DNA from 4 places in the Catellatospora sp. TT07R-123 genome. Region 1 is predicted to be linked to each of the others. Evidence: riboswitches for the same ligand, from Rfam matches in the RefSeq annotation. Region 1 holds a riboswitch; each other region holds the start of a gene.
The links. Region 1 has a riboswitch for cobalamin ahead of Cs7R123_RS06520 (prenyltransferase/squalene oxidase repeat-containing protein). Riboswitches for the same ligand answer to the same signal wherever they lie in the genome.
Positions count from the first base shown of each region.

Region 1 (5,566 bases):
GCATGCCGTCCAGCGCGGCCGACAGCACGGCCTCGGCGGAGACGGGGCCGCCGAGCTGGATGCCCGCGTACCAGTCGGGGGTGGGCACCTGCGGCAGGGTGAGCAGGATGTGGTCGCCGGGGCCGGTGCCGGAGGCGAACACGGCCCGGAACAGCACCCGGATCGCGATCACGGTCAGCGCCAGCAGCAGGTAGTAGCCGAAGGCGCGGGCCCAGGGCGCGTCGCCCCGGCGCAGCGTCACCGCCAGCCCGAGCACCGCGAAGATCAGCGCCAGCAGCAGCGGGTTGCCGGTGCGGCTGGCCGCGGTGGCCAGGGCCAGCGCCCACAGCCACCACGCGACCGGGTGCAGCGCCCGGGGCAGCCGCGCGGCGGCCAGGCTAGTCATCGGCGGCGGCGCGCCTGCGGCGTACCGCGACGACCGCACCCGTGCCGAGCAGCAGCACGATCGCGGCGGTGACCAGCAGCGGCACCGCCGTGCCCGGGTCCTGCGGCGCGGCGGCCCCGGTGGGCGCCGCGTCGACGATCGGCGGGACGTCCTCGGTCGGTGCCGCGGTCTCGCTCACCGAGGCGCTCGGCATCGCGGCCGGGGCCGAGGGTCCGGCCGAAGTGGACGCTGCGGCGGCCGAGGCGGACGGTCGCGCGGTGGACGCCGAGGGCCGGGCCGTGGTCGGGCGCGGTTTCGGGGTGGGCGAGCCGATGGGGCTGGTGTTGCGGGCGCGCACGCTGTCCGGGCTGAACCTCGGCCTGCCCTGGCTGCCGTCCGTGGCCGTGGCGCCGAACGTCCACAGGTCGACGCTGCCGGGTTTCGGGTGGTAGCCCATCGCGCCGAGCTGCGAGTACGACCACGAGTCCTGCCCCGGATCGGCGTGCCAGTACGACCAGTACGCCGTAGCCGGGGGTGTCAGCACGCACTTCTCGGTCGCCGAGGTCGGATACTGCGTGCCGCCCTGGTAACCGGAGTAGCCGATGCGGCACACGAACGCCGGGCCGTCGTGCTGGGTCCCGGCGGTCTTCCAGCCGCCCTGGTTGAGCAGCTGGTATCCGGTCGTCGGGGTGGTGCCGCAGGCACGCAGCAGCGGCCCGCCCCAGTGGCTGAAGTCCACCGCCAGGATCACCCCGGAACTGGTGGTGCACTTCCCGACCGGCTGCGGCGCGGCCGCGGCGGGCGCGCCGGGCGCGAGCATCACCGCCGCGAGCAGCACCAGCGCCGCGACCGAGCCGCGCCGGTTCACCGGCCGCCGCCCTCGGTCCGGCGCCGCAGGCCGATGAGCAGCGCCATCCCGGCCACGATCAGCACCAGCGCGACCGCGACGATCGCCGTCAGCGGCAGGCCGGTGACCGGCAGCCCTCCCCCGGCACCGGTCGGCGACGCCGACGGCGAGCCGCCGGTCCGCGACGGGGTCGGCGAGCCCGCGGACGGCGACGGCGAGCTGCCGGCACGCGACGGCGACGGCGACGCGGCGGACGGCGAGGGCGAGGCGGCGGGCGTGTGGACGTCGCGCAGCAGCGTGCCGAACGAGATCCCGGTCGCGCCGCTGACCGCCTGCGTCGAGGAGCGCAGGTCCGAGCCGTCGGTGCCCAGTGCGACGTCGAATCCGCCGTCGCTGTTCTGCTGCTGGGCCAGGAAGGCGCGTGCCTTGCCGAGCTGCGCGGCGTACGTGTCGGCGCGCAGCGACAGGCCCTGCACCGCCAGCGCGGTGGAGTTGGTCGAGTCACCGGCCGCGCCCGGGAAGCCGCCGTGCGCCTTCTGCTGCCCGGCGATCCAGGCCAGGGCCGCGTCCACCGCCGAGTCGTGGCCGCCCGCCAGGACCAGGGCCATCGCGGCCATCGCGGTGCTGTCGACGTCGCGGTCCTGGTCGGTCGCCGGGATCAGGCTCGGGAACGATCCGTCGGCGCGCTGGAGGCCGAGCAGGAACGTGACCGGGCTCGCCGCGTCGGCGGCCCGCCCGGCGCGCAACTGCGCGACCACGCCGAGGACCTGCCCGAACGTCGAGGTGGCCCAGGCGTAGTTGCCGGGTCCGGCGCAGCCGGCGGCCTCGTCGGTCTTCGCGCAGGTCACGTCCTTGAGGGCGGCGATCAGGTCGTGACCGCCGAAGGCGCCCGGGTCGTACCCGGTGACCTGCGCCAGCACGGCGACCTTGCCGATGGCGCCGCCGGAGGCGAACTCGGTGCCGATGCCGAGCCAGGCGTCGACGGTGAACCCGCCGTCGCCGACGACCCCGCCGGTGCGGATGAACTCGGTGACCGCGCGCAGCCGCGCGTCGTCGGACCCGGTCGCGGCCAGCGCGAACGCCCCGTCGATGCTCAGGCCGAAGTCGGGGAACCCGGGAAACGACTCGTAGTAGCGGCCGTCCTGGAGATTGGCCGGGGCGACCAGGTATGCCACACCTTTGGCCAGGTCGGGGCCGGACTCCGCCGGGGCCTGCGCGAGCGGGCGGGCGGCGGCGGGGGCCGCGACGGCGAACGCGGCGACGGCGGCGAGCAGGGCGGCGGCCGCGCGGCGGCGGATGACGGGCATGAGGGCTCCCGGGGGTGAGCGGCGCTGGCGCGGACACCGACCGCCCGCGGAAACGCTGCCCCGGGTGCTCAGGCTCCGCGCCGTGGACCACGACGACGCTGGTGGTTTGCTGCGTTCCAGCCAGGTAATCCGACTCGTCCAAAAAGGACCTACGGCTGCGGGCCAGTGCCGGGATTCGACCGGCTTCCCCTGAGGTGCTGGAACGCAGCCATCCGACCACATGTGGTCTGCAAGCGTCAACGCGGGGGCGGTGTCACGTACGCAACTCGCGCGAAACCGGGGGCATGGCTTAGCGTGAGGTCGTCATCGCGTAGGGGAACCCGGTGTGAGCCCGGGGCTGACGCGCAACGGTATGGACGCGACCACCATCACGTCCGGAGCCCGAACACCTGCCGGTGACGCTCCACCCTGCGGATACCGTCCACGCGTCTTGGGCCCGGCCGCCTCGCTCCAGGTCTGGCGAAGACCGGGCGAGGCACGCCGCTCCCATGGCGCCCAGAAGGAGTGCCATGTCCCCCTTTCACGTCCCGGCCGCCGCGTGCGCCGGGCCGGCGCGGGCCTCGCGATCGCCCTCGCCCTCCTGGCCCGGTGCCAGGCTTGTACCGCCGGCCGCCACGGGCCGCCGGCAGCGATACGAAGGCAATCAGCCGGCCCCGGCCGGCGGCATGACCCACGGCGCCTGACTCCACTTTCGACACTGGCCCCGGCATGCCGCCGCGGGCCGGAAAGGCACACCCATGATCCGCACCATCGTGCGGCGGCTAGCCGTGCTCACCGCCGCCACCGCCGCTCTCGCCCTGGTCGCCACCGCTCCGGCCGCCGCCGCCCCGACCCTGAACCGGGCCGACGCGGCGGCGGGCTGGCTGGCCCGCCAGCTCGTCGACGGCGAGCGCTTCGAGGTCGTGTTCGACGGCGTCGCCTACGCCGACCAGGGCCTGACCATCGACGCGGTGTTCGCGTTCGCCGCCTCGAAGACCGGCGGCAGCTACCGCGACGCCGCCCTGTCGTGGCTGGCCGAGCCGGGCACGCTCACCGGGTACATCGGCGACGGCACCGAGGCGTACGCCGGGGCCACCGCCAAGCTCGCGCTGGCCGCCGAGGTCACCGGCGCCGATCCGGCCGCGTTCGGCGGCGTCGACCTGGTCACGCGGCTGCGCGGCCTCCAGGCGACCTCGGGCCGGTTCAGCGACCGGTCTGCCTGGGGCGACTTCAGCAACTCGTTCACCCAGTCACTGGCCGTCATCGCGCTGGACCGCACGGCCGCGGGCGCACCCGCCTCGGCGGTGTCGTACCTGGCCGGGACCGCCTGCGCCGACGGCAGCTTCCCGCTCTACCTGGAGCAGCCGGTCTGCACCGGCGACGTCGACGCGACCGCGCTGGCGGTGCAGGCGCTGCGGGCCGCGGGCGACCACGTCCACGCGTACGGCGGCCTGACCTGGCTGGTCGCCCAGCAGCAGGCCGACGGCGGTTTCGCCTCGGCCGGGGTCGCCAACGCCAACAGCACCGGTCTGGCCGCCCAGGCGCTGCAGTCCAGCGGCCGCCTGCTGGCGGCGGCCAAGGCCCGCACGTTCCTGCGCGGGCTCCAGGTCGGCTGCGCCGGTGCGGCCGCCGACCGGGGCGCGATCGCGTACACGGCCGGGGCCTTCGACCCGGCGACCGCCCCGCGCGCGACCGCGCAGGCCGTGCTCGGCCTGACCGGCCGCGGCTACGCCGACCTCGACGCGGCGGGTTCCAGCCCGGCCGCCCCCACCCTCGCCTGCCCGTGAAAGGACCCGTCATGAACCGCCGTCTCGGCCGGGCGCTGACCGCCCTGCTCAGCATGCTCACCCTGTCCACCGGCGCCGTGCTGGTGCAGGCTCCCGCCGCGCACGCGGCCGCCTGCTCCGGCAGCACCGGCGTCACCGTCGTCGTCGACTTCGCCTCGCTGGGCGGCGGCGTCGTCACCGCGTGCGCGCCCGGCGACCCGACCAGCGGCCTGACCGCGCTGACCGGCGGCGGGTTCACCGTCGCCGGCACGCAGCGCTGGGGCCTGGCGTTCGTCTGCCGCATCAACGGGCTCCCGACCGCCGCGCAGCAGGCGTGCGTGAACACGCCGCCCGCGACGGCGTACTGGTCGTACTGGCACGCCAGCACCCACGGCGCCGCCTGGACGTACAGCTCGTCGGGCGCCAGCAGCTACAACCCGGCGCCGGGCACCGTCGAGGGCTGGGCCTTCGGCGCGGGCGCGGCACCGTCCATCACCGCACCCTGACCGCACCCTGACCGGCGGGTGGTCGGCGGCGTCCCGCGCCGCCGACCACCCCATGAGCGGAAACCACGAGTGGGTATGCCCAAAGCACCGCCCCCGCGCCGCGCCACTGTGGACGGCGAAGAGTTCATCCTGCTCAGCCCCGAGGAGTACGAGCGCCTCGACGCGTCCCGCCGCCAGGTCGGCGCCGCCCTGGCCCGCGTACGGCAGGTCAGCCACGCACTGGGCACCGCCCGCGCGGCCCTGACCGCCGTCGACACCGCCCTGGCCGCCGAGCCCTGCACCTGCGCCGACACGGGGACCTGCCCGGTCTGCCGCATCCGTGCCGCCAGGGACACCGATCCGTGATCCGGCGCTGGTCACGCAACGGGCCAGCGGCTGTTGCGGGCCTCCGCTACCGTACGCGGTCATGGAATTCACGGGGCCGTTCTTCGCACTGTTCTTCGTGGTGCTGCTGGTCATCGGCGGGGTCGTCGTCTGGGGCGCGATCCAGGGCAGCCGGAAGGTGGCCCGTTCGCAGGAGCTGCGCGAGGTGGGCCGGGTGACCACCGGCACCGTGGTGGACAACCAGATGGAGTCGCACTCGCACCACCACGACGGGCACCACCGCACCAGCATCACGTTCCGGCCGGTCGTCCGCTACCGGGCGCAGGACGGCACCGAGGTCACCGCGGTCGGCCCGGCCGCCAGCAACCGCTCGTTCATCGTGGGCTCCACCGTGCCGCTGCGGGTGCACCCCGACCGGCCCGAGCAGATCGAGATCACCTCGGGCCAGGGCCGGGGCTCCGGCGGTGTGGCCG
Region 1 is NZ_BNEM01000001.1:1,552,322-1,557,887, forward strand. Features, by position in the region: gene Cs7R123_RS06510 (CbiQ family ECF transporter T component) at 1-385, opposite strand, end outside; gene Cs7R123_RS06515 (hypothetical protein) at 378-1,232, opposite strand; gene Cs7R123_RS06520 (prenyltransferase/squalene oxidase repeat-containing protein) at 1,229-2,518, opposite strand; cobalamin riboswitch at 2,620-2,745, opposite strand; cobalamin riboswitch at 2,779-2,930, shown strand; gene Cs7R123_RS06525 (peptidase) at 3,256-4,284, shown strand; gene Cs7R123_RS06530 (hypothetical protein) at 4,338-4,769, shown strand; gene Cs7R123_RS06535 (hypothetical protein) at 4,845-5,114, shown strand; gene Cs7R123_RS06540 (DUF3592 domain-containing protein) at 5,176-5,566, shown strand, end outside.

Region 2 (5,566 bases), on a different contig from region 1:
GACGCGGAGAAAGGGGCCGGGGCCCGGGGCCGGCCTAGGCGGCGGGGATGGTGGCGGTGGCGGTGGTGATGGCGCGGATGAGGTCGACGATGCGGGGGCCCCAGCGGGAGGCGATGTCGTCGTCGAGGGCCACCACCTGGTTCTTGGTGACGGCGGTGATGGTGGACCAGCCGGCGCGGGCCTTGACGGTGTCGGCGTTCTGGGTGCAGCACTTGGTGTCGGCGAGGAAGATCAGGTCGGGGTTCGACTTGACCAGGGATTCCGCCGTGAGCTGGGGGTAGCCGGTGCCCTTGGTGTCGGCGGCGTCGGCGACGTTGGTGAGGCCGGCCAGCGTGAACAGGGAGCCGATGAACGTCTTCGAGGTCACCGAGTACAGCGTCGGGTCGAGCTCGTAGTAGTAGGTCAGCGGCTTGCTGCGCTGCGGCAGGTCCTTGACCAGCTTCGCGATGTCGTCCTTCATCTGCTGCGCCACGGCGGCGGCCTGGTCGGCGTGGCCGGTCAGCTTGCCCAGGTCCTTGAGCTGGGCGTACGAGTCCTCCAGCGTCACCGCGGCCGGGGCCAGGAACACCGGGATCTTCAGCGCGGTCAGCTGGGCCACCACGTTGTTGGCGTCGCCGCTGAGCACGACCAGGTCGGGGCTCTTGGCCGCGATCGCCTCGGCGTTGGGCTGGAAGCCCGACAGGTCGGTCTTCGGCACCCCGGCCGGGAAGTTCGACTGGTCGTCGACGGCGGTGACCTGGCCGCCCGCGCCGACGGCGTACAGCATCTCGGTCGCGGTCGGCGACAGCGAGACGATCTTCACCGGCTGGGCGGGCAGGGTGACCGAACCGACCGTCACCGGGTATGCGGCGGCGGCGCTGGACGGGCTGGGAGTGGCGGCCGGGTCCTCGGTGGTGGCGCAGGCGGCCAGCGCGGCGACGAGGCCGGCGGCGGCGAGCGCGCCGAGGGCGCGGCGGCGGAAACGGTGCTGGAACACGGGTGATCCTCCTGTCGGTCGAGGTAGGTCTTCGCCGACAGGGCTGGGATCGAGAAAAGGGGCGCCCGGTCTGCGAGACGCCCTTCCTCGAGAGCGTTGTTCGCGACCGTCGCAGGCGACCTGGCTTGCCCACCCCTGGCGGGGCGGGATCACAGTTGCGGGACAGCGCCGGGTTCGCACCGGCTTCGCTGCGGAGCGGTCAGCGACACGCTAGTACATGCCGCTGCCCGCACCGCAAACGTGCAGTCACGAGTGTGACTTCTCCGGCTCCGCCTCGGCGGGGACGTCGTCGCCCGCGAGCGCCGCGCGGAGGTGCTCCTTCTGCTCCCGGCGGCGGTCCACCGCGCCCTCGACCTGGGCGGACACGTCGTCGCGCAGGTTGCGCAGCAGGAACCAGCCCGCGGCCGCCGACACCACGATGGCGATCATCAGCTTGACGGGCAGGCTTATGACGGGGACGAACCACAGGGCCGCGAAGACGGCCAGGAACAGGCCGAGCCTGGCCAGGGTGTACTTGACAGCAGCACTCACCCGACCAGGGTATCGGCAAGTCAGCGATTCACGAACGCAAGGCCCGTGTGCCACACCACGGCGTAGACCACGGTCGCGACCAGCGCGCCGAGGGCACCGGAGACCAGCGCGGGCAGCCCGGCCGCGAAGCCCGTCGCGAGCACGCCCAGGCCGACCCCGACCACGGCCGCCAGCAGCGCGGTGGGCAGCCGGGCGGACCAGTCGCGGGCCGCCCGGAACTGCTCGACGAAGATCATCGCCGGGAAGACCGCGGCCAGCCAGCCGTTGAGCGAGCCGAAGCGGCCCAGCCCGAGCAGGGCGAAGACCCCGTCGAAGACGGCCATGGCCGCCACCGACAGCAGCACGCCGACCACCGTGTACGCGAGCAGATCGGTCAACGCGACGATCTTGCCCGACTCGTCCCGCTGGGGACCGCGGACCGCGGACTCGGCCACGCTCAGGCCCAGACCTGCTGCGGTTCGGCGCGGCGCTCGGCCAGGCTCTGCGGCCGGCCGTACTCGCGCACGACCTGGTAGCGGGTGTCCCGCTCGACCGGCTGGAAGCCGGCGTCCCAGATCAGGTGCAGCAGGTCGTCGCGGTGCATGGTGTTCGGCGTGCCGTACGAGTCGGCGTCGTGCGTGATCTTGTATTCGACCACCGAGCCGTCCAGGTCGTCGACGCCGAAGTTCAGCGACAGCTGCGCCACCGACAGGCCGTGCATGACCCAGAAGCACTTGACGTGGTCGAAGTTGTCCAGCATCAGGCGCGACACCGCGAACGTCTTGAGCGACTCGGCGGGCGAGGCCATCGTGGTGCGGGCCTGGATCCGGTTGCGGACCTTGCCGTCGGCGCTGTCGTGGAAGTCGTGCTGGTAGCGCAGCGGGATGAAGACGGTGAAGCCGCCGGTCTCGTCCTGCAGCTCGCGCAGGCGCAGCACGTGGTCGACGCGGTGGCGCGGCTCCTCGATGTGGCCGTACAGCATCGTCGAGGGGGTGCGCAGGCCCTTGCTGTGCGCCAGCCGGTGGATGCGCGACCAGTCCTCCCAGTGGCAGGCGTGGTCGACGATGTGCTGCCGGACCTCCCAGTCGAAGATCTCGGCGCCGCCGCCGGTCAGCGACTCCAGGCCCGCCTCCATCAGCTCGTCGAGGATCGCGTCGGCGGTCAGGCCGGAGATCTTCTCGAACCACTGCACCTCGGTCGCGGTGAACGCCTTCAGCTTGACGTTCGGCAGCGCCTGCTTGAGCTCCTTGAGCACGCGCGGGTAGTAGCGCCACGGCAGCGTCGGGTGCAGACCGTTGACGATGTGCAGCTCGGTGAGCTGCTCGTCCTTCATCTCCAGCGCCTTGGCGACGGCCTGCTCCACCCGCATGGTGTAGGCGTCCTTCTCACCCGGCTTGCGCTGGAACGAGCAGTATGCGCAGCTCGCCGAGCAGACGTTCGTCAGGTTCAGGTGCCGGTTGACGTTGAACATCACCCGGTCGCCGTTCTTCTCCGTCCGAACGTGGTGGGCCAGGCGTCCCAGCCAGGCGAGATCGTCACTCGCGTACAGAGCCTCGCCGTCCTCGCGCGTCAGGCGCTCTCCGGCATAGACCTTCTGCTCCAGCTCACGCTTCAAACCCACGTCCATGGGAGCCAGCGTACGACGCCCGGTCCGGACCCCTTACCGTGCCCTGGTCCGACGCCGACGCGACACCTGACCGACGCCTGGTCGACACCGGACAGGGTCGACACCGAGGGCGAATTCAGGTAGGAACTTCATGGGACCAACGGGGAGGATGGGGCCTGCGATGTCGAACCGCCGTCGTGTGACCGGACGTCACGGCCAGACCGCTCTCGGTTCGGCTGTGCTGAGCGCGGTGATCGCCGGAGGCGTGGCGTTGCCCGCCGCGGCCGATCCGCCCATCGGCGCGAAGATCACCGCAGTTCCCGACGGCGGCGAGCACCCGGCCTACGAGACCCCGCCGATGCTGCCCACCGGGCGCCTCAGCATGCCCGTGGCGCTGCCCGCCACCCCCAAGGAAGCCCTCACCGCGCAGTACTACGCGGCCGACCTGGAGCTGTCGGTGCTGCACGCGCGCCGCAGCGAGCTGGAGCAGCAGTACACCAACGCGATGGTCGCCAAGGCGATCGCCGACTACGCCTGGCGCAACACGGCCGACCGGCTGCGCGAGGCGAAGCAGGCCGCCGAGGCGGCCGCGGTCTCGGCCTACCAGCACTCGGCGCACCACCCGGAGCTCGACGATTCGCTGGCCCAGTGGGGCGAGCTGAGCAAACTGCTGCCCCGCCCCGCCGACGCCCCGCCCGCCACCGAGGCGGCGCTGCGCGACCTGGCCCGCGCCCAGATCGAGGAGCGGCAGGCGTTCGGCGTGCTGGCCGCGGCCACCGACACCGAGCAGCGGATCACCTCCGAGCTGTCCGCGCTGGTCAAGGAGTGCGGGCGCAAGGAGGCCGCGTTCCTCGAACTCAAGCGCCGCCTGGCCGAGCTCCAGTCCGAAGAGGACCGGCTGCGCGAGCTCCAGGAGCAGAACCTCGGCAACTACGACGCCGGCAAGAGCAACGCCGGGCTCGTCGCCGCGGCCAAGGCGCGCCAGGCGGTGATGTTCGCGCTGTCGCAGCGCGGCAAGCCGTACGTGTGGGGCAACGAGGGCCCGAACTCGTACGACTGCTCCGGCCTGGTCTGGGCGTCGTACCGGTCGGCGGGCATCACGCTCAACCGGGTCGCCCGCGACCAGTACTACGGCACCCGCCAGAAGACCGTCAGCAAGTACGCGCTGCTCCCCGGCGACCTGCTGTTCTTCGCCACCGACCCGAGCGACTGGCGCACCATCCACCACGTCGGCATGTACCTGGGCGACGGCAAGATGGTGCACGCCCGCACCACCGGCGATGTGGTGAAGATCGCATCGGTGAACCTCTACAGTGTCGACTTCGCGACCCGCGTGGTGGACGCGCTGCCCGCCCCGGCGACGCCGTCGCCGTCCGCGTCGGCCAGCCCGCGCCCGTCGGCCAGCACCAGCCCGACCCCCGGCGCGTCGACCTCACCGAGCCCGTCGGCCAGCCCGAGCCCCAGTTCCAGCCCTTCGCCGGAGGCCCCGGCGTCGCCGTCGCCGTCCCCTTCGCCCTCACCGAGCCCGGCCGCCGAGAGCATCCCGCCCTCGACCGAGCCGCAGTGACGGCGAACACCGGCAGAACGGGAACAACCGGTCATCCGGCGTGACTCTGGATACACCGACGGGCTATTGCCGGGCGGTTCCGTTGGCGCAACCCGTACACTCATTGGGTTGATCTGGGCGCGCTCACCGCGCCCTCGAGCGTTCCTGCGGGTGACTTGCAGCGGCACTAGGCCGCGCGGCGCGGGGATGCGCCACCCGAGAGGTATCACGCTTTGACTCAGCACGACCCTGCCCTGTTCCCGTCCGTGTTCGACATCAACATCGACGGCTCGAAGGCCGGCTCCGACGGCCCGAAGGTCGACGCCGAGGGCCTGACGGGCGCCTCCGACGAGCAGCCCGCCGCGGCGGCCCTGCCCGGCTTCGCCGAGCTCGGCGTGCCGCGCCCGCTGGTGCGCGAGCTGGACCGCGCCGGCATCACCCGCCCGTTCGAGATCCAGGCCGCCACGCTGCCCGACGCGCTCGCCGGGCGCGACGTGCTGGGCCGCGGCCAGACCGGCTCGGGCAAGACCCTCGCGTTCGGACTCCCGCTGCTGGCCCGCCTCGCGCAGGGCAAGCCGGCCCGCCCGCACCACCCCAAGGCTCTGATCATGGTGCCCACCCGCGAGCTGGCGATGCAGGTCGCCGACGCGCTGCGCCCGCTGGCCAAGGCCATGGAGCTGTACCTGAGCACCGCCGTCGGCGGCGTGCCGTACGACCGGCAGATCATCGGCCTGCAGCGCGGTCTCGACCTGCTCGTCGCGACCCCCGGCCGGCTCGGCGACCTGATCGAGCGGGGCGCCTGCGCCCTGGACGACATCGAGATCACCGTGCTGGACGAGGCCGACCAGATGGCCGACATGGGCTTCCTGCCCGAGGTCACCGAGCTGATGTCCAAGTGCCCCGCCGAGGGCCAGCGCCTGCTGTTCTC
Region 2 is NZ_BNEM01000002.1:4,355,934-4,361,499, forward strand. Features, by position in the region: gene Cs7R123_RS39265 (ABC transporter substrate-binding protein) at 35-976, opposite strand; cobalamin riboswitch at 1,073-1,222, opposite strand; gene Cs7R123_RS39270 (DUF4229 domain-containing protein) at 1,223-1,507, opposite strand; gene Cs7R123_RS39275 (hypothetical protein) at 1,528-1,941, opposite strand; gene mqnE (aminofutalosine synthase MqnE) at 1,944-3,113, opposite strand; gene Cs7R123_RS39285 (C40 family peptidase) at 3,292-4,659, shown strand; gene Cs7R123_RS39290 (DEAD/DEAH box helicase) at 4,971-5,566, shown strand, end outside.
Region 2: it holds a riboswitch for cobalamin, as region 1 does, so the genes downstream of both, Cs7R123_RS39265 (ABC transporter substrate-binding protein) here and Cs7R123_RS06520 (prenyltransferase/squalene oxidase repeat-containing protein) in region 1, are expected to answer to the same signal.

Region 3 (5,566 bases), 1.8 Mb from region 1:
AGTTCGACCTCGCCGAGCAGCGCTTCCGGGCGATTCTCGGGGAGTGAGCTAGAAGTCCTCGTCCAGGCTCACGCTGCCGCCGACGGCCACCTGGTAGGCGGTGACCCGGCGCTCGAAGAAGTTGGCCAGCTCCTGCACGTCCTGCAGGGCCATGAACGGGAACGGGTTGCCCGAGCCGAACCGGGCGGGCAGCCCCAGCCGGGCCAGCCGCTGGTCGGCGACGTACTGGAGGTACTCCCGCATGTCGGCCAGCGTCATGCCCGGCAGCCCGGCCCCGCACAGGTCCTCGGCGAACGCGAGCTCCGCCTCGACCGCCTCCTCCATCATCTTCACGACCGCCTTGCCCAGCTGCTCGTCGAACAGCCCCGGCTCCTCGGCCCGGACCGTGTCGACGACGGCGAAGGCGAAGTCCATGTGCATCGACTCGTCGCGGAACACCCAGTTGGTGCCCGCGGCCAGCCCGTCGAGCAGGCCGCGCGAGCGCAGCCAGTACACGTACGCGAAGGCGCCGTAGAAGAACAGGCCCTCGATGCAGGCGGCGAAGCAGATCAGGTTGAGCAGGAACCGGCGCCGCTCGTCGGCGGTGGTCAGCTCCGGCAGGTCGAACACCGAGTCGATCCAGTCGAAGCAGAACCGCGCCTTGCGCGCGATGGACGGGATGTTCTCCACCGCGTCGAACGCCTCGGCCCGCGCCGCGTCGTCGGGCAGGTACGTGTCCAGCAGGGTCAGGTAGAACTGGACGTGCACCGCCTCCTCGAACAGCTGGCGGCTCAGGTAGAGCCGGGCCTCCGGGGCGTTGATGTGGCGGTACAGGTTCAGCACCAGGTTGTTGGCGACGATGGTGTCCCCGGTGGCGAAGAACGCGACCAGGCGGTTGACCAGGTGCCGCTCCCCCTCGGACAGCCCCGCCAGGTCGGGCAGGTCGCCCGACAGGTCGACCTCCTCGACGGTCCACGTGTTGCGGATGGCGGCGCGGTAGCGCTCGTAGAAGTCGGGGTAGCGCATCGGCCGCAGGGTCAGGTCCAGGCCCGGGTGCAGCAGCATCTTCGGTTCGGCGGTCACTGGCATGCCTCGCAGATCTCCGGGTTCTCCAGGTTGAACTCGATCAGCCCCGTGGCCGCCCGCAGCGGCTGCGCGGGCGCGACGGCGACCGGCGCCGGGCCGGCCGGGGCGGCCGGGGCGGCTGCCCGCGTGGTGGTCTTGGCGATCGAGGTCGCCGGGCGGGAGCGCAGGTAGTAGGTGGTCTTCAGGCCCTTGCGCCAGGCGTAGGCGTACATCGAGGAGAGCTTGCCGATCTGGGGCGCGGCCATGAACAGGTTCAGCGACTGCGACTGGTCGATGTACGGCGCGCGGGCGGCGGCCAGGTCGATCAGGGCGCGCTGCGGCAGCTCCCACGCGGTGCGGAAGCGGGAACGCAGCTCCGCCGGAATCTGGTCGATCTCGGCGATGGAGCCCTCGGCCGACAGGATGCGCTCACGCAGCGCCTCGGTCCACAGGCCCCGTGCCTTCAGCTCGTCCACCAGGTAGCGGTTGACCTGGAGGAACTCGCCGGACAGGGTCTCGCGCTTGAACACGTTGGCCACCGGCGGCTCGATGCACTCGGCGCAGCCGGCGATCGAGGCGATGGTGGCGGTCGGCGCGATCGCGATGAGCAGCGAGTTGCGCAGCCCGGTGCGGGCGATCTTCTCCCGCAGCGCCGCCCACTCGTGCGGGCGGGTGTGCTCGGCGTCGGCCCAGTGGTCGGGGTGCAGCACCCCGCGCGCGGCGCGGGTGTCGGCGTAGGTCGGGTGCGCGCCGAGCGACGCGGCCAGGTCGGCGCTGGTGTCGTACGCCGCGAGCGCGATCTCCTCGGCGATGCGGGTGGACAGGGCCAGCGCCTCGGGCGAGTCGAAGTCCAGACCGAGGGTGAAGAAGACGTCGGCCAGGCCCATCACGCCCAGCCCGATCGGCCGCCAGCGGCTGTTGGCCCCGGCCGCCTGCCCGGTCGGGTAGTAGGACAGGTCGATGGTGCGGTCGAGCACCCGCACCGCGACGGTGACCGTGTCGCGCAGCCCGGCCCAGTCGACCCCGGCCGGGCCGCAGTGGGCGGCCAGGTTGATCGAGCCGAGGTTGCACACCGCGGTCTCGTCGTCGCTGGTCACCTCAAGGATCTCGGTGCACAGGTTGGACAGGTGCACGGTGTTGCCGGGCACGGCGGTCTGGTTGCAGGTGCGGTTGGCGGCGTCCTTGAACGTCATCCAGCCGTTGCCGGTCTGGGCCAGGGTGCGCATCATCCGGCCGTACAGGTCGCGGGCGGGCAGCGTACGCACGGCCAGGCCGGCCGCCTCGGCCGCCCGGTAGGCGGCGTCGAACTCGTCGCCCCACAGGTCGACCAGCTGCGGCACGTCCTTGGGGTCGAACAGCGACCAGCTCGCGTCCGCCTCGACCCGGCGCATGAACTCGTCGGGCACCCAGTTGGCCAGGTGCAGGTTGTGGGTGCGGCGGCTCTCGTCGCCGGTGGAGTCGCGCAGCTGGAGGAAGTCGTCGAGGTCGGCGTGCCAGGTCTCCAGGTAGACGCAGGCCGCGCCCTTGCGGCGGCCGCCCTGGTTGACCGCGGCGACGCTGGCGTCCAGCGTGCGCAGCCACGGCACGATGCCGTTGGACAGGCCGTTGGTGCCGCGGATCAGCGAGCCCCGGGACCGGATCCGCGACCACGCCACCCCGATGCCCCCGGCGTACTTGGACAGCCGGGCGATCTGCGCGTAGCGCTCGTAGATCGACTCCAGCTCGTCGCGGGGCGAGTCGAGCAGGAAGCAGCTGCTCAGCTGGGGTCGGCGGGCCCCGGCGTTGAACAGCGTGGGCGAGCTGGGCAGGTAGGCCAGGCGGCTGAGGATGGCGTACAGCCGGGCGACCTCGGCGACGCTGCCGGGCAGGCGCAGCCCGGCGGTGCTCGCGGTGCCGACCTCGCCCATCAGGCCGCACGCCACGCGCAGCAGGAAGTGCTGCGGAGTCTCCAGCACGCGCCGGGTGACCGGGTGGCGCAGCAGGTAGCGGTCGTAGACGGTGCGCAGGCCGAAGTATTCGAAGCGGTCGTCGGCGGCCGGGTCGATCAGCGCCGCCAGCTCGCCGGAGTGGACCGACACGAACGCGGCGAGGTCGTCGGCGAGCAGGCCCGCCTCGTGCCCGGCGCGCACCGCGTCGGCGAAGTCACGTACGCCCTGGGTGGCGGCCTCCTCGGCGACGTGCACCGCGAGCAGGCGCGCGGCCAGCCTGCTGTACGCCGGTTCCCGCACCACCAGCGCCGCGGCGGTCTCGATGGCACGCAGCCGCAGGTCGGCCTCGGTGGCGCCCGGCCACACGCCCGCGACGACGGGGGCGAGCACCGTGCCGGGGTCGACGTCGGGCAGGCCCTCAGCCGCCGCGCCGAGCTGCTGTGCGAGTCTGTCCGCCGGTCCGGCGTCCCAGGTCGTGCCGGTCTGCATACCCGCGACGGGCGTTCCGGCCGTGATCGTGCTGGTCAACGCGTGCGCTACCCCTCATCGTGCGAGAGACGGCACGCCGGAGCGCGACGGCACCCCGTTCCGGGCGCGCGCGATCCACCGTGGACCGTCCCGCGCGGCCCGGTGTGTACGGCGCGCACGGGTCAGGTCCGCGCGCGCACGCTGGCAGGTCTTCGGACTCGTGGGCACGGCCGGTCGACACGGCTTCGCGGGCCGTGTTCGTCCGGCTGACCTAATCCGCCGCTTCCCGGGCCGGGTGGCCCAGTGCTGCTCCACGAGGTCGCGTCCTCGCGGGGCGGGTTCGTTCCCACTCACCGCTGCGGGGCAGTCCCGGAGTCGCACCGGGTTCCCTGTTGTCACGGCAGCCTCGCGGAGGCCCGGCATGGCCGGACCGCCGCGAGGATGGCTGCCGCGATGGCCCCACCCGACCCGGCCTGCGACGATCGCGCACTGCGCCCGTCACTGTGCCGGAGGGGTGGACCAGCGATGCCATCACACTACATCTAGTGGGTGGGCGGCGAAAGCGACCCCAGATGAAGCGCGGCGTGTCGTCGATGGACCGCAACCGGCGGTGTCTATACATGAACGCGGGAGCCGCGCTGGGCGGCCTGAGCGGCCGGTCAGCAGGCGCAGGCGGCACCGCTGGCCGGGGCGGTGAGCGGGTCGACGTCGTTGTGCCGCACGCCCAGCAGGGTCTGCGTCGGGAAGCCCTCGCGGACCCAGTACTCGTAGCCGCCGATCATCTCCTTGACCGGGTGGCCCAGGCGGGCGAAGGCGAGCGCGGCGCGGGTCGAGCCGTTGCACCCCGGTCCCCAGCAGTAGGTGACGACGACCTGGTCAGGGCCGATCAGCTCGGCGGCGCGGGCCGCGATCCGGGCGGTCGGCAGGTGCACCGCACCCGGGATGTGACCCTGCTCCCACGCCTCCAGCGATCGCGTGTCGACCACCGTGATCCCGGGCACCCCGGCCGCCAGGTCGGCGTGCACGTCGGAGACGTCGGTCTCGAAGGCGAGCTTCGCGGCGAAATGGGCGATAGCCAGCTCCGCGGTGGCCGGCGGGGTCGACAGGACGGCGGCGGTGGGCGACGTGGACAGGCTGGCGGACATCGCGTTTCTCCTGGTGGTCGGTGGTCCGGCTGGGCAAGACCATCCTGCGGGCGTACGCGGTGCGGAAGAAGTGGCGGCAACGCCGCCCTTCGCTAAGATCCCGCCATGCCCCTCGCCGCGCCCATCGCCGCGCCCATCGCCGCGCCCTCCGCCCCGCCCGTGGCCGTCCGGCTGGAGACCCGCCCGCGCCACCGCGTCGCCGTGCTGGCGTTCGCCGGGATGGCGCCGTTCGAGCTGGGCTGCGTGGTCGAGGTGTTCGGGCTGGACCGCCCCGAACTCGCCGCACCCTGGTACGACCTGGCCGTCTGCGCCGAGACGCCCGAGCCGCTGCCCGCCGTCGGCGGGTTCACCATCACCGCCGCGCACGGGCTGGACGTGCTGGCCGCCGCCGACACCGTGATCGTGCCCGGGGTCGCCGACGTCAGGGCGCCCGTGTCGGCCGCACTCGTCGCCGCGCTGCGGACGGCCGCGGACCGGGGCGCCCGAATCGTGTCGATCTGCTCGGGCGCGTTCGCGCTGGCCGCGGCCGGGCTGCTGGACGGGCGGGCCGCGACCACGCACTGGCGCTACGCGGCCCTGCTGCGCGAGCGCCACCCGCTGGTCGAGGTCACCCCCGACGTGCTGTACGTCGACAGCGGCCAGGTCGTCACCAGCGCGGGCAGCGCCGCCGGGCTGGACCTGTGCCTGCACCTGGTACGCCGCGACCACGGCGCGCAGACCGCCAACAGCGTGGCCCGGCGCCTGGTGCTGCCCCCGCACCGCGACGGCGGGCAGGCGCAGTTCATCAAGTCGCCGGTCCGCGAACTGCCCGGCGACGACGGCGTGGCCCAGGCGATGTCCTGGGCCCTGGCGCACCTGGACCAGCCGCTGTCGGTCGACGCGCTGGCCGCGCGGGCGCACATGTCACCGCGCACATTCCTGCGGCACTTCGCCCGGCAGACCGGCACCAGCCCGATCCGCTGGCTGATCGAGCAGCGGATC
Region 3 is NZ_BNEM01000001.1:3,315,888-3,321,453, forward strand. Features, by position in the region: gene Cs7R123_RS14200 (HD domain-containing protein) at 1-47, shown strand, start outside; gene Cs7R123_RS14205 (ribonucleotide-diphosphate reductase subunit beta) at 49-1,068, opposite strand; gene Cs7R123_RS14210 (ribonucleoside-diphosphate reductase subunit alpha) at 1,059-3,461, opposite strand; cobalamin riboswitch at 3,647-3,834, opposite strand; gene Cs7R123_RS14215 (rhodanese-like domain-containing protein) at 4,100-4,585, opposite strand; gene ftrA (transcriptional regulator FtrA) at 4,691-5,566, shown strand, end outside.
Region 3: it holds a riboswitch for cobalamin, as region 1 does, so the genes downstream of both, Cs7R123_RS14210 (ribonucleoside-diphosphate reductase subunit alpha) here and Cs7R123_RS06520 (prenyltransferase/squalene oxidase repeat-containing protein) in region 1, are expected to answer to the same signal.

Region 4 (5,566 bases), on a different contig from region 1:
ACCGAGCAGGACGACAGCCCGGCCCGCTGACTCAGGTCCCGGGAGTGTCCGCATGCGGGAGCCCCTCGACCGGGTCGACCCGGCGGCTGAGCCGCATGCGGACCGTGGCCCGCTACTGCGACACCTGCTCAGCCGCCGATATCGGCGGCCGCAGGACGCAACCGGGCCACGGCACCGGCAGCCAGGTCGATGAGCAGGACCGCCACCAGGCTCAGACCCAGCAGCGGTATGGCGAACCCGACCGCCGCGGCAGCGGCGAGCACGGCCGGGTGCGGCGAACGCCAGGTGCCGCGCGACGGTGGCGCGCCGAGCTTCCAGCGCGCGCGGGTCGGGCGGCGGCGCCACCACATGCGGTATCCCCACCCGATGACCGCGATCAACCCGAGGGCCACGGCGGCGAGAACAAGCTGGTTGAGCAGGCCGAACAGGACGCCCATATGGGCCTGGACGCCGAAGGTGGTCAGCTTCGACAGCAGCGGCTGCTGATCCCAGGTGACGGTGTCCACGATCTGCCCGGTCAGCGGGTGGACCGCGATCCTGTCGCGGTGGACGGGCCAGGTGTTGTCGACCTGCCCGACAGTCCAGGCCTGGCCCTGCTCGGCCGAGGTGATCGTCAGCGGCCCGGTCAGTCCCGCCGAGGCGGCCGAGGCGGCGATGGCGTCGAAGTCCGCGGCGCCTCCTGCGGCGGCGCCGCCGTGGTGGCTGTGCTCGTCCGAGGGCGGGGCGGCACGGTCGAGGCTGAGGTTCAGGGCGACGGCGTCGGAGTTGAGAGCGCTGCGCAGCCAGCCGAAGTTGGCTCCGGCGTACTGGGACCAGGTCAGGCCGGTCGCGGACAGGAACAGCAGCATGACGGCCGCCCAGAGGCCGGTGGTGGCGTGCCAGGAGCGGGTGCGGCGTACGCCCGCCCTGGCGGTGGTGTCGGGTAGCAGCAGGCGGCGGGCGGTGCGGCGGGCGTGGTGGTGTCGCCACCACAGGATCAGCCCGCCCAGGACCAGGACCCATAGCCACGAGGCGGCCAGTTCTGAGTAGACGCGCCCGGTTTCGCCGAGGTTGAGGTTGGAGTGCATCTGGTCCAGCCACGTCGTGGCCGGCGTGGACCCGAACCAGGTGGTCAGGATGCCGCGCACCTGACCCGTGTACGGGTCGACGTAGGCCGTCCGCTGCTTGCCGCCCAGCTCCGGCAGCGCGAACTCGACCTTCGTGGTGGCGTCGGCGGCCGCGGCGGGGTGCACGGCGACGAGGGTGCCGCCCGGGACCGCGGCCTGGGCGGCGGCGACCTGCTGCGACAGCCGGACGGTGGTGCTGCCGACGGCGTCGACGTGCAGCTGGTCGTGGTAGGCGATCTCGTCGACCTGCGGGCTGAACGCGTATGCCAGGCCGGTGAGGGCCAGCGCGAGCAGAAACGGGGCGACGAGGATTCCGGCATAGAAGTGCAGGCGCCGCAGCAGCGGACCCAGACCGGTCTGCAGCGTGCTGCGGGGCTGGCCGGCGGAAGCCTCATCGGGTATGGCCGGTGCGGCGGTGACGACGGTGGACATGGAGTGCTCCTGGGAGGCGGGACCGAGCAGTCGCCCGGACAGTTGCCACCTAGTCGTCACGAAGTGCGTGGAAGTTCCTGAACGTTGTGGGAGGTCTGATTCGACGTCCTGCCGGCATCCGGGCGTGCCAGGCGGCGGCCCCGCATCGGACCGCCGCTCGCGGGCATCGCTCTCTCAGGACGCGGTGCCCGAACGTCCGCGCCGGACCAGCCACACGGCTGCTCCCGCGACCAGCAGGGCCACGACGACGGCTGTGGCGATCCAGCCCGTGTTCGACGGGGAGGCGCTGTCGGCGGCGGCACTGGCCGAGACCTGCGGGCTGGCGGCCGCAGAGCCCGTCGGCGCGAGCGCCGACGCGCTCGGCACTGCCGACGGACTGGCGGCTGCGGGCTTGAGGCTGACGAACGGGGCCGGGTTGCTGTCGGAGGCCGCGCCGATCCAGCGGTCGACGTCGCCGTTGCCGTAGGTGACCAGTGTCTTGAACACCAGCACCGTCGCGGCCGCGGGCAACTGTGCGAGCGTCACGGTGAACGCGGCGTCGGTCCCGGTCCTCAGCGCCGGACCCGCCACGGTGAATCCGTCGCCGGTGGGCTTCAGTGCCCAGCCCGCAGGGCCGGACGCCAGGGTGACCTCGGCCGGGGTGATGCCTTCGGGCAGCACCATCTGGACACTCTTGATACCGGCAGCGTCGCTTTCCGCCTCGGCGTTGACCTTCAGGGTCGCGTTCGTCGCACCGGCCTGGGCCGGTTTCAGCTCGATCTCGGTATGCGCGGAGGCGGGCAACGCCATGACCGCCACCGCCACGGCTCCCGCGGCGGCTACCACGGCGACCCGGCCCAGAACCCGACCAAGCATGACGTTCCTCTTCTCACCAGATCGGCAGACCGGCCCACCGACGTTCGGTAGTCGTCGCGTCAGGCGCTCCAGTTCCCGGCGACGCGACCCGTTTTTCATAGACGCTGGCCTATCTGGAGGACGATTTTCCAAGATCTGTCTTCTAGATAGGCCAGCGTCTATTGAAAACCGGGGCGGACAGCGCGGGACTGCGAGCCGGACAGGGGCTCGGCAGGGTCAGCGGGTGCGCACCGGCCCCGGGGCACCGCCGACCGCGGTTCAGCTCAGCGCGAGCTTGACCCCCAGCCCGATGAACACCGCCGCACAGCCGCGCTGCATGCGTCGCTGCCACGTGTCGAGGCGCCCCGCGAGCCGTCCGGCGCCCGCACCGAGGCTGACGTCGACGATCAGCTGGACGGCGATGAACAGACCGCCCAGGGTGATCAGCTGGGTGGTGAGGTGCCCCCGGCCCGGGTCGGCGAACTGGGGCAGGAATGCGAGGCTGAACAGGATCATCTTCGGGTTCAGCAGGTTGGTGACCATGCCGCGGCCGAACGCGGCGGGCAGTCCGGGTCGTTTCAGCTGCGGGCCGCCGCCGGTGCCGTGGGTACGCAGCAGCGCGTGCAGACCGAGCGCGATCAGGTACGCGGCGCCGAGGTAGCGGATGGCGCCGAACACGACCGGCGAGTCCGCGATCAGCCCGGCCAGACCTGCCACGACCGCCGCGACGTGGACGGCCTCACCTGCGGCGACCCCGCAGGCCGCGGCGATGCCGGCACGCGAGCCGTAGCGGGCGCCGTTGGCGATGACGAACATCATGTCAGGGCCGGGAGTGAGCATCAGCAGGCTGATCGCCGCCAGGTAGCCGGCAATGACGTGCAGGGGCAGGTGTCCCATCACAGCCCGCCCGGGTGCGCGCCCAGCGCCCGTCGCAGGGCCAGCCGATGTTCCCGGCGGATCTGCGCGAGTTCGTACCGGCGCTGGTCCTCGGTGGTCTGGGGTATCAGCGGCGGGACCGGCCGCGGCTGGCCGAGTTCGTCGACGGCGACCATGACCAGGTGGGCGGTGGCCACCGGGGTCGCTGGCACGGACCGGTCCCAGCGGTCGGCGGTGACGGTGACGGCGACTTCCATCGAGGAGCGTCCGGCCCAGGTGATCCGGGCATGGACGTGGACGACGTCGCCGACGCGTACGGCCTCCAGGAACGCGGTCTCGTCGATGGCGGCGGTGACCGCCGGTCCGTCGGAGTGGCGGGCGGCCACGACTCCCGCCACGGAGTCGACGAGGTTGAGAATCCGTCCGCCGTGGACGGTACCCATCAGGTTGGTGTGATGCTGGTCCATGATCTGCGACAGGGTCAGCTCGGAGACGGCCGGGGATCGCCCGGCAAGCGTCGGCGATGATGCGGTGGTCGGCACTCGTGCGTCCTTCCCTCGAAAGCACACCGCTCGACCACACTGATGTCCGGGCGCAGGGCAGCACACCACCCCGCTCCTGACCCACCCGCGAGGCCGGCGGCAGCGCACACGGCGTGTGCGCGGCGCGGGCAGGTCTTCGGACTCGCGGACCCGACCGGATGTCTCCGGTCACCTACTGGCCGTCGCTTCCCAGGCCGCAGCCCAGTGCTCTGTTGACGGCGGTCGTTCCCGCTCACCGCTGCGGGGCAGCCCCGGATTCCCACCGGGTTCCCTCTTACGACACCTGCCGCACGTATCCCGGCAGGTGAACCAGCGCCGGCCCGAGCATAGCCACCAGCTGAGGACGAACCCCAGCCCCGGCGCGGTGGCATCGCTCACGCAGAGCTCCCCGGCCGTGCCAGGAAGGCCGCCCGCCGCCACCCGGCGCCTGACGGGCCGGCGATCCTGGACCGCCTTCGCTACCTTGTGCCGATGCGCCCTTCCGGCCCCCGTCTGTACACCCTGCTCGCGCTGTGGCTGGTGCCGCTGTTCGTGGTGCGGACGGTCTGGCACCTCGCGGCCGACGACCAGCTGCGGGTGGTGAACGCGACCCTGGTGTTCGGCGGGGACGACGCGATCCTGACCTGCCTCACCGCCGTCTGGTGGACCTGGGCCGTCCTGGCCGCGGTCGCCGTCCTGGGATGCCGCCCCGATCCGCTGCGACAGGCCTGGCGGGCACTGCCGGTGGCGGTGACAGCCCTGGTGGGCAGTGTGCTGTCGTTCGCCGCGGGCTTCCTCGCCCTCGGCACGGCGATTCCCGGCGGTGCCGTCGCCGTCGGAGTGGTCGCCGCGATCGTGCTCGTCGTGCTCATCCCCGTCGTCGCCCGCCTGTCGGTCGCCGGTGTCGTCGCCGTCACGACCGACGACCGCGGTCTGTCCGCGTTCTCCGGCGCCTCCCGGCTGGTCCGCGGACGTGCCCTGCCAACGGCTGCGATGGTGGCGTTCGGCGTGGTCGCACCCGCGTTCGCGGCGGCGTGGGCAGCCGAGGCGACCCGGCCGTCGACCTTCGGGCTCGGGACCCTGCACTGGCTCGCGACAGACCTCGCCTTCGTCGGCGTCGCCGCCATACAGGCAGGGGCGCTGCACGCGGCTTACCGCAACCGCCTGCCCGCGCCCGACGCCGCTGACGCTGCCGCGCCGGGCTGGGCCACCGCGTCGCGGCGCCTGGTGACCGCCGCAGGCGGCCTACTCGCACTGTCCACGCTGCTCGCGGCGGGTTCGGTCCGGGCGCACCGGTTGCCGGAGGTCTCGACGCTCACGGGCCCGGACCTCACCGCACGGATCGCGATGGCCTGGCCCGCCGGCCGCCATCCCATGCTCATCGGGCAGGGCGGCATCCAGGACTGCCTCGACGAGCTGTGCAGCAGCTTCACGAACACCGCTCTGGGGATCCTGATGTACCACCCGTCCGGCTCGGCCGCAGTCGCCCCGGACGGATCGGTGTTCGCGCTGGGCCGGGACGTGCTCGCGTACTGCGACGCGCAGCGCCACTGCCGGCATACGACGGGCATGTACGAGACGCTCTCGCATTCGGCGGCCGAGGCGGTCGCGCTGTCGGTGGACGGAGAGCTCCTGATCGCGACCGCGACACCCCTCGGTTCGCGCGAGGAGGCCACCCAGGTCGAGCTCGGTCTGATCCACTGCCGCGACGTCCTGTGCGCCGACGCGCGTACGACGAAGCTCGGGGTGGTGTCCGCCAGCATGAAACCCGCCGACGGCTGGCGGCAGCAGATGATC
Region 4 is NZ_BNEM01000002.1:316,386-321,951, reverse strand. Features, by position in the region: gene Cs7R123_RS21780 (MFS transporter) at 1-30, shown strand, start outside; gene Cs7R123_RS21775 (PepSY domain-containing protein) at 129-1,538, opposite strand; gene Cs7R123_RS21770 (DUF1775 domain-containing protein) at 1,713-2,393, opposite strand; gene Cs7R123_RS21765 (LysE family translocator) at 2,652-3,269, opposite strand; gene Cs7R123_RS21760 (acyl-CoA thioesterase) at 3,269-3,790, opposite strand; cobalamin riboswitch at 3,900-4,119, opposite strand; gene Cs7R123_RS21755 (hypothetical protein) at 4,262-5,566, shown strand, end outside.
Region 4: it holds a riboswitch for cobalamin, as region 1 does, so the genes downstream of both, Cs7R123_RS21760 (acyl-CoA thioesterase) here and Cs7R123_RS06520 (prenyltransferase/squalene oxidase repeat-containing protein) in region 1, are expected to answer to the same signal.